2 regions of the Pseudomonas sp. FW305-96 genome follow, and region 2 is predicted to be linked to the other one. Evidence: predicted binding sites of a transcription regulator. Region 2 holds the regulator's gene; the other holds the start of a gene.
The links. The regulator FliA, encoded in region 2, starts transcription of late flagellar genes. The targets are predictions, from matches to a motif close to CTAAAGTTTNNNNNNNNNNNGCCGNTAA.
Positions count from the first base shown of each region.

Region 1: the regulator FliA is predicted to act here: its motif matches at 1,469-1,496, upstream of flgM (flagellar biosynthesis anti-sigma factor FlgM).

Region 1 is NZ_JBYSYW010000020.1:52,483-58,062, reverse strand. Features, by position in the region: gene AC3WL2_RS16200 (chemotaxis protein CheV) at 1-542, opposite strand, end outside; gene flgA (flagellar basal body P-ring formation chaperone FlgA) at 607-1,356, shown strand; gene flgM (flagellar biosynthesis anti-sigma factor FlgM) at 1,532-1,846, shown strand; gene AC3WL2_RS16185 (flagella synthesis protein FlgN) at 1,894-2,361, shown strand; gene AC3WL2_RS16180 (flagellar brake protein) at 2,441-3,184, shown strand; gene AC3WL2_RS16175 (MFS transporter) at 3,251-4,579, opposite strand; gene AC3WL2_RS16170 (glutamine synthetase family protein) at 4,710-5,580, opposite strand, start outside.
Region 2 is NZ_JBYSYW010000045.1:1,669-7,248, reverse strand. Features, by position in the region: gene AC3WL2_RS24045 (chemotaxis protein CheA) at 1-465, opposite strand, end outside; gene AC3WL2_RS24040 (protein phosphatase CheZ) at 478-1,266, opposite strand; gene AC3WL2_RS24035 (chemotaxis response regulator CheY) at 1,286-1,660, opposite strand; gene fliA (RNA polymerase sigma factor FliA) at 1,766-2,506, opposite strand; gene fleN (flagellar synthesis regulator FleN) at 2,503-3,336, opposite strand; gene flhF (flagellar biosynthesis GTPase FlhF) at 3,451-4,764, opposite strand; gene flhA (flagellar biosynthesis protein FlhA) at 4,776-5,580, opposite strand, start outside.

The DNA of each region.
Region 1 (5,580 bases), on a different contig from region 2:
CGCAGCATCACCGCCTTGTCCTGTACCTCGGCATCGATCACACCTTCCGACACCGACTCGGAAGATGGCGCCACCTCGGCCAGCACCTTCTCCACATCGATGATCTCGACCATGCGGTTGTCGACGCGCGTCACGGCAGTCAGGTAGTGATCGCGCCCGGTACCCTTGGGTGGCGGATGGATCTCTTCCCAGTTCATGTTGACGATGCGCTCGACCGAGTGCACCAGGAAGCCCTGGGTCTTGGTGTTGTACTCGGTGATGATGACGAAACTCTTGCGTGTTTCTTCCTTCAGCCCTGGCAGACCGGTCGCCATCGACAGGTCGAGGATCGGGATCGTCGCCCCGCGTATGTTGGCCACGCCGCGCACCACCGGATGGGATTTGGGCAGCAGCGTCAGGTCGGGGCACTGCAGCACTTCCCGGACCTTGAAAACATTGATGCCGTAGAGCTGGTCGCCATTGAGGCGAAACAACAGCAGCTCCAGGCGATTCTGCCCCACCAGCTGTGTACGCTGGTTGACCGAATCCATCACTCCAGCCATGCCGGACTCCTTCAACGATTACCCTGTGCAGCAAGTCGGCACGGGCTTTGCTTTTTTGAGCGTCATGCATACGAAAACGACATTTTTCCGACGACTGACGCGCCTGCTGACCGGCCCCCTGGCTGTGCTGTGCCTGGTAGCACCCGGCGCGCGTACGCTGGCGGACTCTTTTACCTTGCCTGAACAGCTTATCGGTGTCACTCAAGGCTTTCTTGAATTCACCGTCGAAGATTATCTGGCAACCACCCAGACTCAGGGCCGCTACGAGATCGAAGTCAACAAGCTTGACCCGCGCCTGCGCATGCCGCTGTGCAGCCAACAGTTGGATGCCTCACTGGAAGGCTCGACCCCGCTGGGCCGGGTAACAGTGAGGGTGCGTTGCGACGGTGCCGCGCCCTGGACCGTATTCGTGCCCGCCCAGGTGCGCCTGCTGCGCGATGTCGTGGTAATGACCCGGCCACTGAAACGCGAAAGCATCATCGATGAAAGCGATGTGGCCCTGCGCGAGCGCGATGTAGGCACCCTGGGCCCCGGCTACCTGACCCTGCTGGAGCAGGCCGTGGGCATGAAACTGCTGCGCCCTACGGTACTTGACCAGGTTTTGACCCAACAGCACCTGGAACAGGCCGAAGTGGTGCGCAAAGGCGACCACGTAGTGATCATCGCCCGCAGTGGCAACCTGAGTGTGCGCATGCCGGGCGAAGCCCTCGACAAGGGCGGGATGCAAGCGCAGATCCGCGTGCGCAACCTCAATTCCAAACGGGTGATCAAGGCCCGGGTAACCGGTGCCGGGCAAGTCGAGGTCGCCATGTAACCTACCCTGCGTCAGGATTTCGACAGAGGGGTGGCGGTGTGCAACCTCGGCCCCTAAACTCTGTCAGATATCGGGATACGCAAGCCAGCTTCAGGCCGTGTTGCATTCGTGCCTAAAGTTTTTTTCGGTTTGGTCGAAAACAAGGCATGCGTCCTAATTCCCAGGGGTTTTGATCATGGTCATCGACTTCAGTCGTTTGAATAACTCTCCGTCCGTCACGGGCGGCGTTCGCGGCAACACCGCGTCCGGCAACGCCGCTAAAGCCGGCGAGGCCAACGAAGCGCCCAAGCACACCGGTGCCAGCGGAGAAACAGTACATCTGAGCCCAGAGGCCCAGCAATTGCAGAAGATCAGCGACAAGCTGCGCGATCAGCCCACCGTCAACAGTGCCCGTGTGGCCGAGTTGAAACAGGCCATCGCCGACGGCAGCTACAAGGTCGATGCCGACCGGGTCGCTAGCAAACTGCTTGATTTCGAAGCTCAGCGCTAACCACCAGGCGCGCTGACTTCAAGGACGCACCACGCCAAGAGTTAGCCATGCACGACATCACTCTGCTGCAACTGATCGAAGACGATTTAGCACCGACGCAGGAACTGCTCGACCTTCTACAAAAGGAGGCAGTGGCCCTGCACGGTCGGGATATGGCCAAGCTGGAGCAGATCCTTGCCCGCAAGCAATCCCTGATCGTCCTGCTTGAGCAGCAGGGGCTGCGGCGCAACAACCTGCTCACTGGGCTCGGCCTCAGCGCCGACCGTGCAGGCGTGAAAGCCGTCGCCGAGCTGTCGCCCAATGGCGAGATCATCATGCAGCAGCTCGATGTGCTGACCCAACTGATGGACAACTGCCAGCAGGTCAACGAGACCAATGGGCGGATCATCCAGGCGCAGCAACACGCCACGACCAATCAGATCAGAATCCTCATGGGCGGCGACTCCCCGTCGCTCTATGACAGCCGTGGCGCCACATCGCCCATGGACAAGCCCCGGGCAATCAGCCAGGTTTGATTATTTGTTTCAAGGCACGGAACATACTGGCAAAATGCCGTAACTTGCGTGTGCCGTTTTGCCTGGAGATTGATAACCCGTGTTCAATGAATCCGATGCTCCCCAGCCCCCAAAGGTGCTGACCACCCCTTTGGAGATCGCGGCCAACTTGCGCCAGCTGCTGGATAGCCACGACCCACTGATCATCAGCTTCCATGAGCGCAGCCAGCGGTTCCAGAGCTATGTGGTGCATGTCGACCGGGAAAGCGGTGTCCTGGCACTGGATGAGATGATCCCTCGCGACGGCGAGAAGTACATCGAGAGCGGCGAACCCTTCCGCGTCGAAGGCTTCCACGACGGTGTGCGCATCGCCTGGGAAAGTAACATACCGCTGACCATCACCGAGATCGACGGCCACCGCTGCTACCGTGGCCCGCTGCCCGAGGAAGTGACCTATCACCAGCGCCGCAATGCCTTCCGCGCCGCGCTGAAGCTGTCGCAACTGGTCGACGTGACCCTCGACGGCACCCACCTCAAGGGCAATGGCGCGTTGCGCGGCAAACTGCTGGATATCTCGGCCACCGGCTGCAAACTGCGCTTCGACGGCAACGTCGAGGACCGCCTGCAACTCGGCCAGGTCTATGAGCGCTTCAAGGCCGGCACCCCACTGGGGTTGACCGACACCCTGGTCGAACTGCGCCACCTGCACTTCGAAGAGCGCATCAACACCACCTTCGCCGGGGTGCGCTTCCACAACCTCAACGGCCAGGCCCAGCGCAAGATCGAGAGCTTCGTCTATCAGTTGCAGCGTGAAGCGCGGCGGTTCGACAAGGACGACTATTGATCGTCGCCAGCCCATGAAAAACGCCACCCCTCGGGTGGCGTTTTCATTGGGGCCCGGGCAGACCGCCTAGGACATCGATTTGCCCACCTCGCCTTGCGCCGGCGCACCGGCATCCTCCTCGGTATCTTCCGCCGCCACCGGCGCCTGCATCACATCCTGCACCGTCTGCTCATCCACCCGCGGGTCGAGGGCCGCCGACAAGGGCGAGCCCGCCGCTGGCATCGCCACGTGCCCCAGCGGCGCATCCTGGACCTGGTGCAGCCCAGTGACTGCCTTGGGCCGAATGCGCCACACCAGCACCAACGCGAAGAACACGAAGAAGGCGTAGAGCATCTGCGCGCCCAGCAGCTTCATCAGCACCCCGGCCGCCAACGGTCCGATACAGGCGCCCACACCATAGGTGACCAGCAGCATGGCGGTCAGCGAGACCCGCCGCTCACTCTCCACGTGGTCATTGGAGAACGCCACCGCCAAGGGATACAGGCAGAACTGCAACAGCGAAATGACAAAGCCCATGGCGAACAGCAGCTCGAGCGGAACCCCCGGCAGGATCGCCAGCGGCGCGGCGGCCAGGGCCAGGCCGATGGCCACGCTGCGGATCAGCACGGCGCGATCATAGCGGTCGGAAAGCCAGCCCAGCGGCCACTGCACCAGCAGCCCGGCAAAGATGCAGCAGCCCATGAACAGGCCGATCTGCTCGGTGCTCAGACCCTGGCTGGACGCATACAGCGGCGCCAGGCCATAGAAGGAGCCGACGATCAGGCCCGAACCAAGCACCGTGGACAGCGATTGCGGCACGCGCTTGATGAAGAACTTCGGCTCCATCGGCGCCGGGCGCAACGGTGCGGGGTGAATGCGCCGGGTCATCGCCACCGGCACCAGGCACAAGGCAAAACACATCGCCACCAGCATCAGCAGTTCCGGCCCCAGTTGCGGGTGCACCACCAGGATCAACTGGCCGAGCACCAGCCCCAGGTAGGAGGCAATCATGTAGCCGCTGAACACCGCGCCACGGTGCTTGGCGTCGGCCTGTTCGTTGAGCCAGCTCTCGATAACCATGTACTGGCACATCATGCCCAGGCCGACGATCATGCGCAGCCCGACCCAGGCCGGCAGCCAGTTGGTCAGCCCATGCCCGAGCACCGCGGCGCCGACGATGCCGGCACAGGTGGCATAGGCACGGATATGCCCGACCCGGCCGATCAAGCGGTGTCCTACCTTCCCCCCCACCGCCAGGCCGAAGTAGTTGGCCGCCATCAACGCACCGATCCACAGGCTGTCGACATGATCGGCGGCCAGGCGCAAGGCCAGGTAGGTACTCAGCAGGCCCGAGCCGATCAGCATCATCAAGGCGGCGAAGTACAGCGACTGAAACGGCTTCCAGATATTTCGCATACGTCCCGTCAAGCTCCTTGACCAGGTGGCGTTGGGTTGCAGGCAAGCATAAAAGCAAATCCATCTTGGCACAGGCCCCCAGGCAGCAAAAAGAGCCATGGGGGCGCATCCAGTAGCGGTCGTGTCGCGCTCAGGCCTGCGCGGCCAGCACGCGGCGCTCCCAGGGGGTGATTTCATCGAAGAAATCGCTCAGCTCCAGGGTCTTGGTGGCGACGTAGCCTTCGATGAACTCCTTGCCGAACAGTTCCCGCGCCAGGTCGCTGCGCTTGAGCCGCTCAAGCGCGGCATGCAGGGTGCAAGGCAGGCTGAGGTGTTCCGGCACCTCGAACTCGCCCTGGATGGCCGGCGTCGGCGCGATCTGCCGCTCAATGCCGTGCAGGCCAGCGGCAAGGCTCGCGGCAATGGCCAGGTAGGGGTTGGCATCGGCGCCCGGCAGGCGGTTTTCCACCCGCCGCGCCACAGGCGAGCTGGCCGGAATGCGCAGGCCTGCAGCACGGTTGTCCTCGGACCAGCAGGCGTTGTTCGGTGACGCATAAGGGTGGCACAGGCGCTGGTAGGAATTGACGTTCGGCGCGAACAGCGCGGTGAAGTCGGCCAGGCAGGCCTGCAGGCCACCGATGAAATGGTGGAAGGTGTCGGTCGCCCTGCCCTGCTCGTCGCTGAACACGTTGCGCCCACTGCCGACCTCCACCAGGCTCTGGTGAATGTGCATCGAACTACCGGGTGTGTGTGCCAGTGGCTTGGCCATGCACACCACGATCAGGCCATGCTTGAGCGCGACCTCCTTGAGCAGGTGCTTGAACAGGAAGGTCTGGTCGGCCAGCAGCAAAGGATCGCCGTGCAGCAGGTTGATCTCGAACTGGCTGACACCCATCTCGTGCATGAAGGTGTCGCGTGGCAGGCCCAGCGCCGCCATGCAGCGGTATACCTCGTTGAAGAACGGGCGCAGACCGTTGTTGGAGCTGACACTGAAGGCCGAGTGGCCCATTTCCCGGCGTCCG
Region 2 (5,580 bases):
GTCGGTGATGTCGGGCTCGGCAGCCGGCGCTTCGGCGACAACAGCCACCTCGACCGGGGCCGGTTCTTCGGCGCCAGCGGGCTCGGCCAGGCGCGACAGCGCCGCCAGCAGCTCACGGGTGGCCGGCGTGACGTCGGTGCGCTCGCGCACCTGGCCGAACATGCTGTTGACCGTATCGAGCGCTTCGAGCACCACGTCCATCAGTTCCGCGTCGACCCGGCGCTCACCTTTGCGCAGGATGTCGAACACGTTCTCGGCAATGTGGCAGCACTCCACCAACTCATTGAGCTGAAGGAAGCCGGCGCCCCCTTTTACAGTGTGGAAACCGCGGAAAATCGCGTTGAGCAGGTCCGCATCATCGGGCCGGCTTTCCAGCTCGACCAATTGCTCGGACAGTTGCTCGAGGATTTCGCCGGCTTCTACCAGGAAATCCTGAAGGATTTCTTCATCGGCGCCGAAGCTCATTAAACGTGCTCCTTAAAAACCCAGGCTGGACAACAGATCGTCGACATCGTCCTGGCTGGACACGACGTCTTCACGCTTATCGGCATGAATCTGCGGACCTTCACCCCGAGTCGGATGTTTTTCTTGATCTTTTTCAGCACGCAGCTGCTGGTGGTCATGTTCGATACCGGCAAAGCGGTCGACCTGGCTTGCCATCAGCACGAGCTTGAGCAGATTGCTTTCGACTTCGGTGACCAGGGTGGTCACCCGTTTGATCACCTGGCCGGTGAGATCCTGATAATCCTGGGCCAGGACAATATCGTTGATATGGCCGGCGACCTTCTGATTACCTTCGGCGCTGTGCGTCAGGAAACTGTCCACACGCTTGACCAGCTCACGGAACTCCGGCGCCGCCACTTCGCGACGCATGAAGCGCTGCCAGTCGGCGGACAGGCTCTGGGCCTCGGCGGCGAGGTCGTTGAGCACCGGGGTGCACGCCTCCGCCAGGTCCATGGTGCGGTTGGCCGCACCTTCGGTGAGACGGACCACGTAGGAGAGGCGCTCGGCGGCATCGGTAATCTGCGACACTTCCTCGGCCTGCGGCATGGCCGGGTCGATCTGGAAGTTGACGATTGCACTGTGCAGTTCGCGGGTGAGCTTGCCGACTTCCTGGTACAGCCCGCGGTCGCGGGTCTGGTTCAGTTGGTGGATCAGCTGCACCGCCTCACCGAAGCGGCCGCGCTCCAGGCTCTCGACCAGCTCCTGCGCATGCTTCTTCAGGGTTGATTCGAACTCACCCAAAGAGTTGTTGGTTGACTCCATTGCGCCCCCCAGACGTGACTCAGCCGTTGACGCGTTCGAAGATCTTTTCGATCTTTTCTTTCAGCGCCAGGGCGGTGAAAGGCTTGACCACATAGCCGTTCACGCCGGCCTGGGCAGCTTCGATGATCTGCTCGCGCTTGGCTTCCGCGGTGACCATCAGCACCGGCAGGTGCTTGAGGCGCTCGTCGGCGCGAACGGCGCGCAGCAGGTCGATACCGGTCATGCCCGGCATGTTCCAGTCGGTCACCAGAAAGTCAAAATGCTCGCTGGTGAGCATTGGCAGTGCCGTGTTGCCGTCATCAGCTTCCTTGACGTTGGTGAACCCCAGGTCACGCAACAGGTTCTTGATGATCCGCCGCATCGTCGAAAAGTCGTCAACGATGAGGATTTTCATGTCTTTGTTCAATTAGACCTCCAAGCAGTCTTAAACGCGCTCGGCGCCGAGCGCGCGCTCAATCAATTCGGCACTACAAAAAAAACGACTGCACTGAACCCGGGTTCAACGTGCCCGCCACTCCCCAAGGCGGCTGCGCAAACGCGCGGCGCACTGGCTGTGCAACTGGCTGACACGCGATTCGCTGACCCCCAGCACCTCACCGATTTCCTTGAGGTTCAGCTCTTCGTCGTAGTACAGCGCCAGGACCAGGCGTTCGCGCTCCGGCAGGTTGGCGATCGCATCGGCCAGCGCGGCCTGGAAGCGCTCGTCTTCCAGGTCACGCGCCGGCTCCAGCTGGCCGCTGGCTCCGTCCTCGTGCAGCCCTTCATGTTCGCCGTCCTGCAGCAGGTCGTCGAAACTGAACAGGCGGCTGCCCAAGGTGTCATTCAAAATCCCGTAGTAATCATCGAGACTCAATTGGAGTTCGGCAGCAACCTCGTGATCTTTAGCGTCGCGGCCAGTCTTTGCTTCGACACAGCGGATCGCGTCACTGACCATGCGCGTATTGCGGTGCACCGAACGCGGCGCCCAATCGCCCTTGCGCACCTCGTCGAGCATGGCGCCGCGAATACGGATACCGGCGTAGGTTTCGAAACTGGCACCCTTGCTGGCATCGTATTTGTTGGCCACTTCCAGCAAGCCGATCATCCCGGCCTGGATCAGATCCTCGACCTGGACGTTGGCCGGCAGGCGTGCCAGCAGGTGGTAGGCGATACGCTTGACCAACGGCGCGTAGCGCTCGATCAGCTCGTACTGCGCATCCTTGGCGGCCTTGCTGTACATCTTGAAACCGCTCGCGCTCATAGCACCGGCCCTGCACTGGTGGGCTGCACCAGGCGCTCGACAAAGAATTCCAGGTGCCCACGCGGGTTGGCAGGCAGCGGCCAGCTGTCGACCTTCTGCGCGATGGCCTTGAACGCCAGCGCGCACTTGGACCGAGGGAAGGCCTCATAGACCGCCCGCTGCTTCTGCACGGCCTTGCGCACGCATTCGTCGTAAGGCACGGCACCGACGTATTGTAGGGCGACGTCGAGGAAGCGGTCCGTGACCTTGGTCAACTTGGCGAAAAGGTTGCGGCCTTCCTGCGGGCTCTGGGCCATGTTGGCCAGCACACGGAATCGATTCATCCCGTAATCGCGGTTGAGCAGCTTGATCAGCGCATAGGCGTCGGTGATCGAGGTCGGCTCGTCGCACACCACCAGCAGCACTTCCTGGGCGGCGCGAACGAAACTGACCACCGAGTCACCGATACCCGCAGCCGTGTCGATCACCAGCACATCGAGGTTGTCGCCGATGTCGCTGAAGGCCTGGATCAGGCCGGCGTGTTGCGCGGGCGCCAGGTGCACCATGCTCTGCGTGCCGGAGGCCGCCGGGACGATGCGCACACCACCCGGCCCCTGCAACAGCACATCACGCAGCTCGCAGCGGCCTTCGATCACATCGGCGAGGGTGCGCTTGGGCGTGAGCCCCAGCAGAACGTCGACATTGGCCAGGCCCAGGTCGGCGTCCAGCAACATCACCCGGCGGCCGAGTTCGGCCAGCGCCAGGGACAGGTTCACTGAAACGTTAGTCTTGCCGACGCCACCTTTGCCACCGGTCACGGCGATCACCTGTACGGGATGCATGCTACCCATGTCTGTTCTTTACCTTGTCTCGCTTGGACCCAGGCCACATGAGGGGCTGAACATTCAAGGCCACGGTCCGGCCGGGCAACCCCATGATGTAGGTACTTTGCACAGTATTCACCCTCAACCCGCGCGCTTGCCAGGGCTGTGGTACAGATCAGCGAACATGTCGGCCATGGCCTCGTCGCTGGGCTCTTCCTGCAATTGCACACTGACGGCGCGGCTTACCAACTGGTGCTTGCGCGGTAGCTGCAGGTCGTCGGGAATGCGCGGCCCATCGGTCAGATAGGCCACCGGCAATTCATGACTGATGGCCAGGCTCAGCACTTCGCCGAGGCAGGCCGTTTCGTCGAGTTTGGTCAGGATGCACCCGGCCAGGCCGCAGCGCTTGTAGCTATGGTAGGCGGCGGTGAGCACCTGCTTCTGGCTGGTGGTCGCCAGCACCAGGTAATTCTTTGCGGCGATGCCGCGCCCGGCCAGGGTCTCGAGCTGCATGCGCAGCGCCGGGTCGCTGGCCTGCAGGCCGGCGGTGTCGATCAGCACCACACGTTTGCGCAGCAGCGGCTCCAGGGCCTGGGCCAGCGACTCGCCCGGGTCGACGTAGGTGACCGGCACATTGAGGATGCGGCCCAGCGTCTTGAGCTGTTCCTGGGCGCCAATGCGGAAGCTGTCCATGCTCACCAGCGCCAGGTTGTTCGCGCCGTACTTGAGCACATAGCGGGCGGCCAGCTTGGCCAGCGTGGTGGTCTTGCCCATGCCGGCCGGGCCGACCATGGCGATCACTCCGCCCTCCTCGATCGGTTCGATCTCGGGCACGTCGATCATCCGCGCCAGGTGCGCCAGGACCATGCGCCAGGCATGGCGTGGTTCTTCGATCCCGGCAGTGAGGTCGAGCAGTTCGCGGGCCAGGCCACCGGAAAGGCCGAGGCGCTGAAGCCGGCGCCAGAGGTTGGCCTGCTGCGGCTTGCTGCCTTGCAGCTGGCTCCAGGCGAGCGAACCGAGCTGGACTTCAAGCAGCTCGCGCAAGCCGGTCAGTTCGAAACGCATGGCATCGAACAGGCGTGGGTCAACGGGTGCCGAGGCTGGCGCGGCAACCGGCGCGGGCTCGTCGACATAAGGCTCGATCAGCGGCTCCGAGGCGGTCAGCGGCTGCCCGGCGAACAATTGCCGGTTGCCGCCTTCGACGGCATCGCCACGCCCGGTCAGTTCGGCCTGGGCGGTAACGATGCGCGACTGGGTCTTGCGCAGCTCGTCTTCGAGCTCCGCGTTGGGCACGCGCGGGGCCAGGGCGGACAGCTTGTAGTCCAGCGCAGCCGTCAGCTCGACACCGCCGGCAATGCGCCGGTTGCCGATGATGGCGGCGTCGGAGCCGAGCTCATCCCGGACCAGCTTCATGGCCTGACGCATATCGGCGGCAAAAAAACGCTTAACTTGCATAACCCACTACCTCAGCCGTTCGGGCCCACGGTGGCAACGATGGTGACTTGCTTGTTGTCAGGTATTTCCTGATACGCCAAAACATGCAAATTCGGTACAGCCAGGCGGCCGAAGCGCGACAGCATGGCGCGGATCGGGCCGGCTACCAGAAGGATGGCCGGCTGGCCCTGCATCTCCTGGCGCTGGGCTGCCTCGATCAACGAACGCTGAAGCTTTTCGGCCATGCTCGGCTCAAGAAGAACACCATCTTCCTGACCCTGCCCGGCCCTTTGAAGACTATTGAGCAAGATCTGTTCCAACCTTGGCTCCAAGGTGATCACAGGCAGCTCGGACTCAACGCCGACAATGCTTTGCACGATGGCGCGGGACAACCCGACGCGCACCACCGCCACCAGCGCGGCGGTATCTTGACTCTTCGCCGCGTTGTTGGCGATGGCTTCGGCAATGCTGCGGATGTCACGCACCGGCACCTGTTCGGCGAGCAGTGCCTGCAGGACCTTGAGCAGGCCCGACAAGGAAATGACACCCGGCACCACCTCTTCGGCCAGTTTCGGCGAGACCTTGGCCAGCACCTGCAGCAGTTGCACCACCTCCTCATGCCCGATCAGCTCGTGACAGTGCTTCTGCAGTATCTGGTTGAGGTGGGTGGCGACCACGGTGCTGGCGTCCACCACCGTATAGCCCAGCGATTGCGCCTGGGCACGCTGACCGACATCGATCCATACTGCCTCCAGGCCAAATGCCGGATCTCGTGAGGCGATGCCGTTGAGGGCACCGAACACCTGGCCCGGATTGATCGCAAGCTCCCGATCCGGG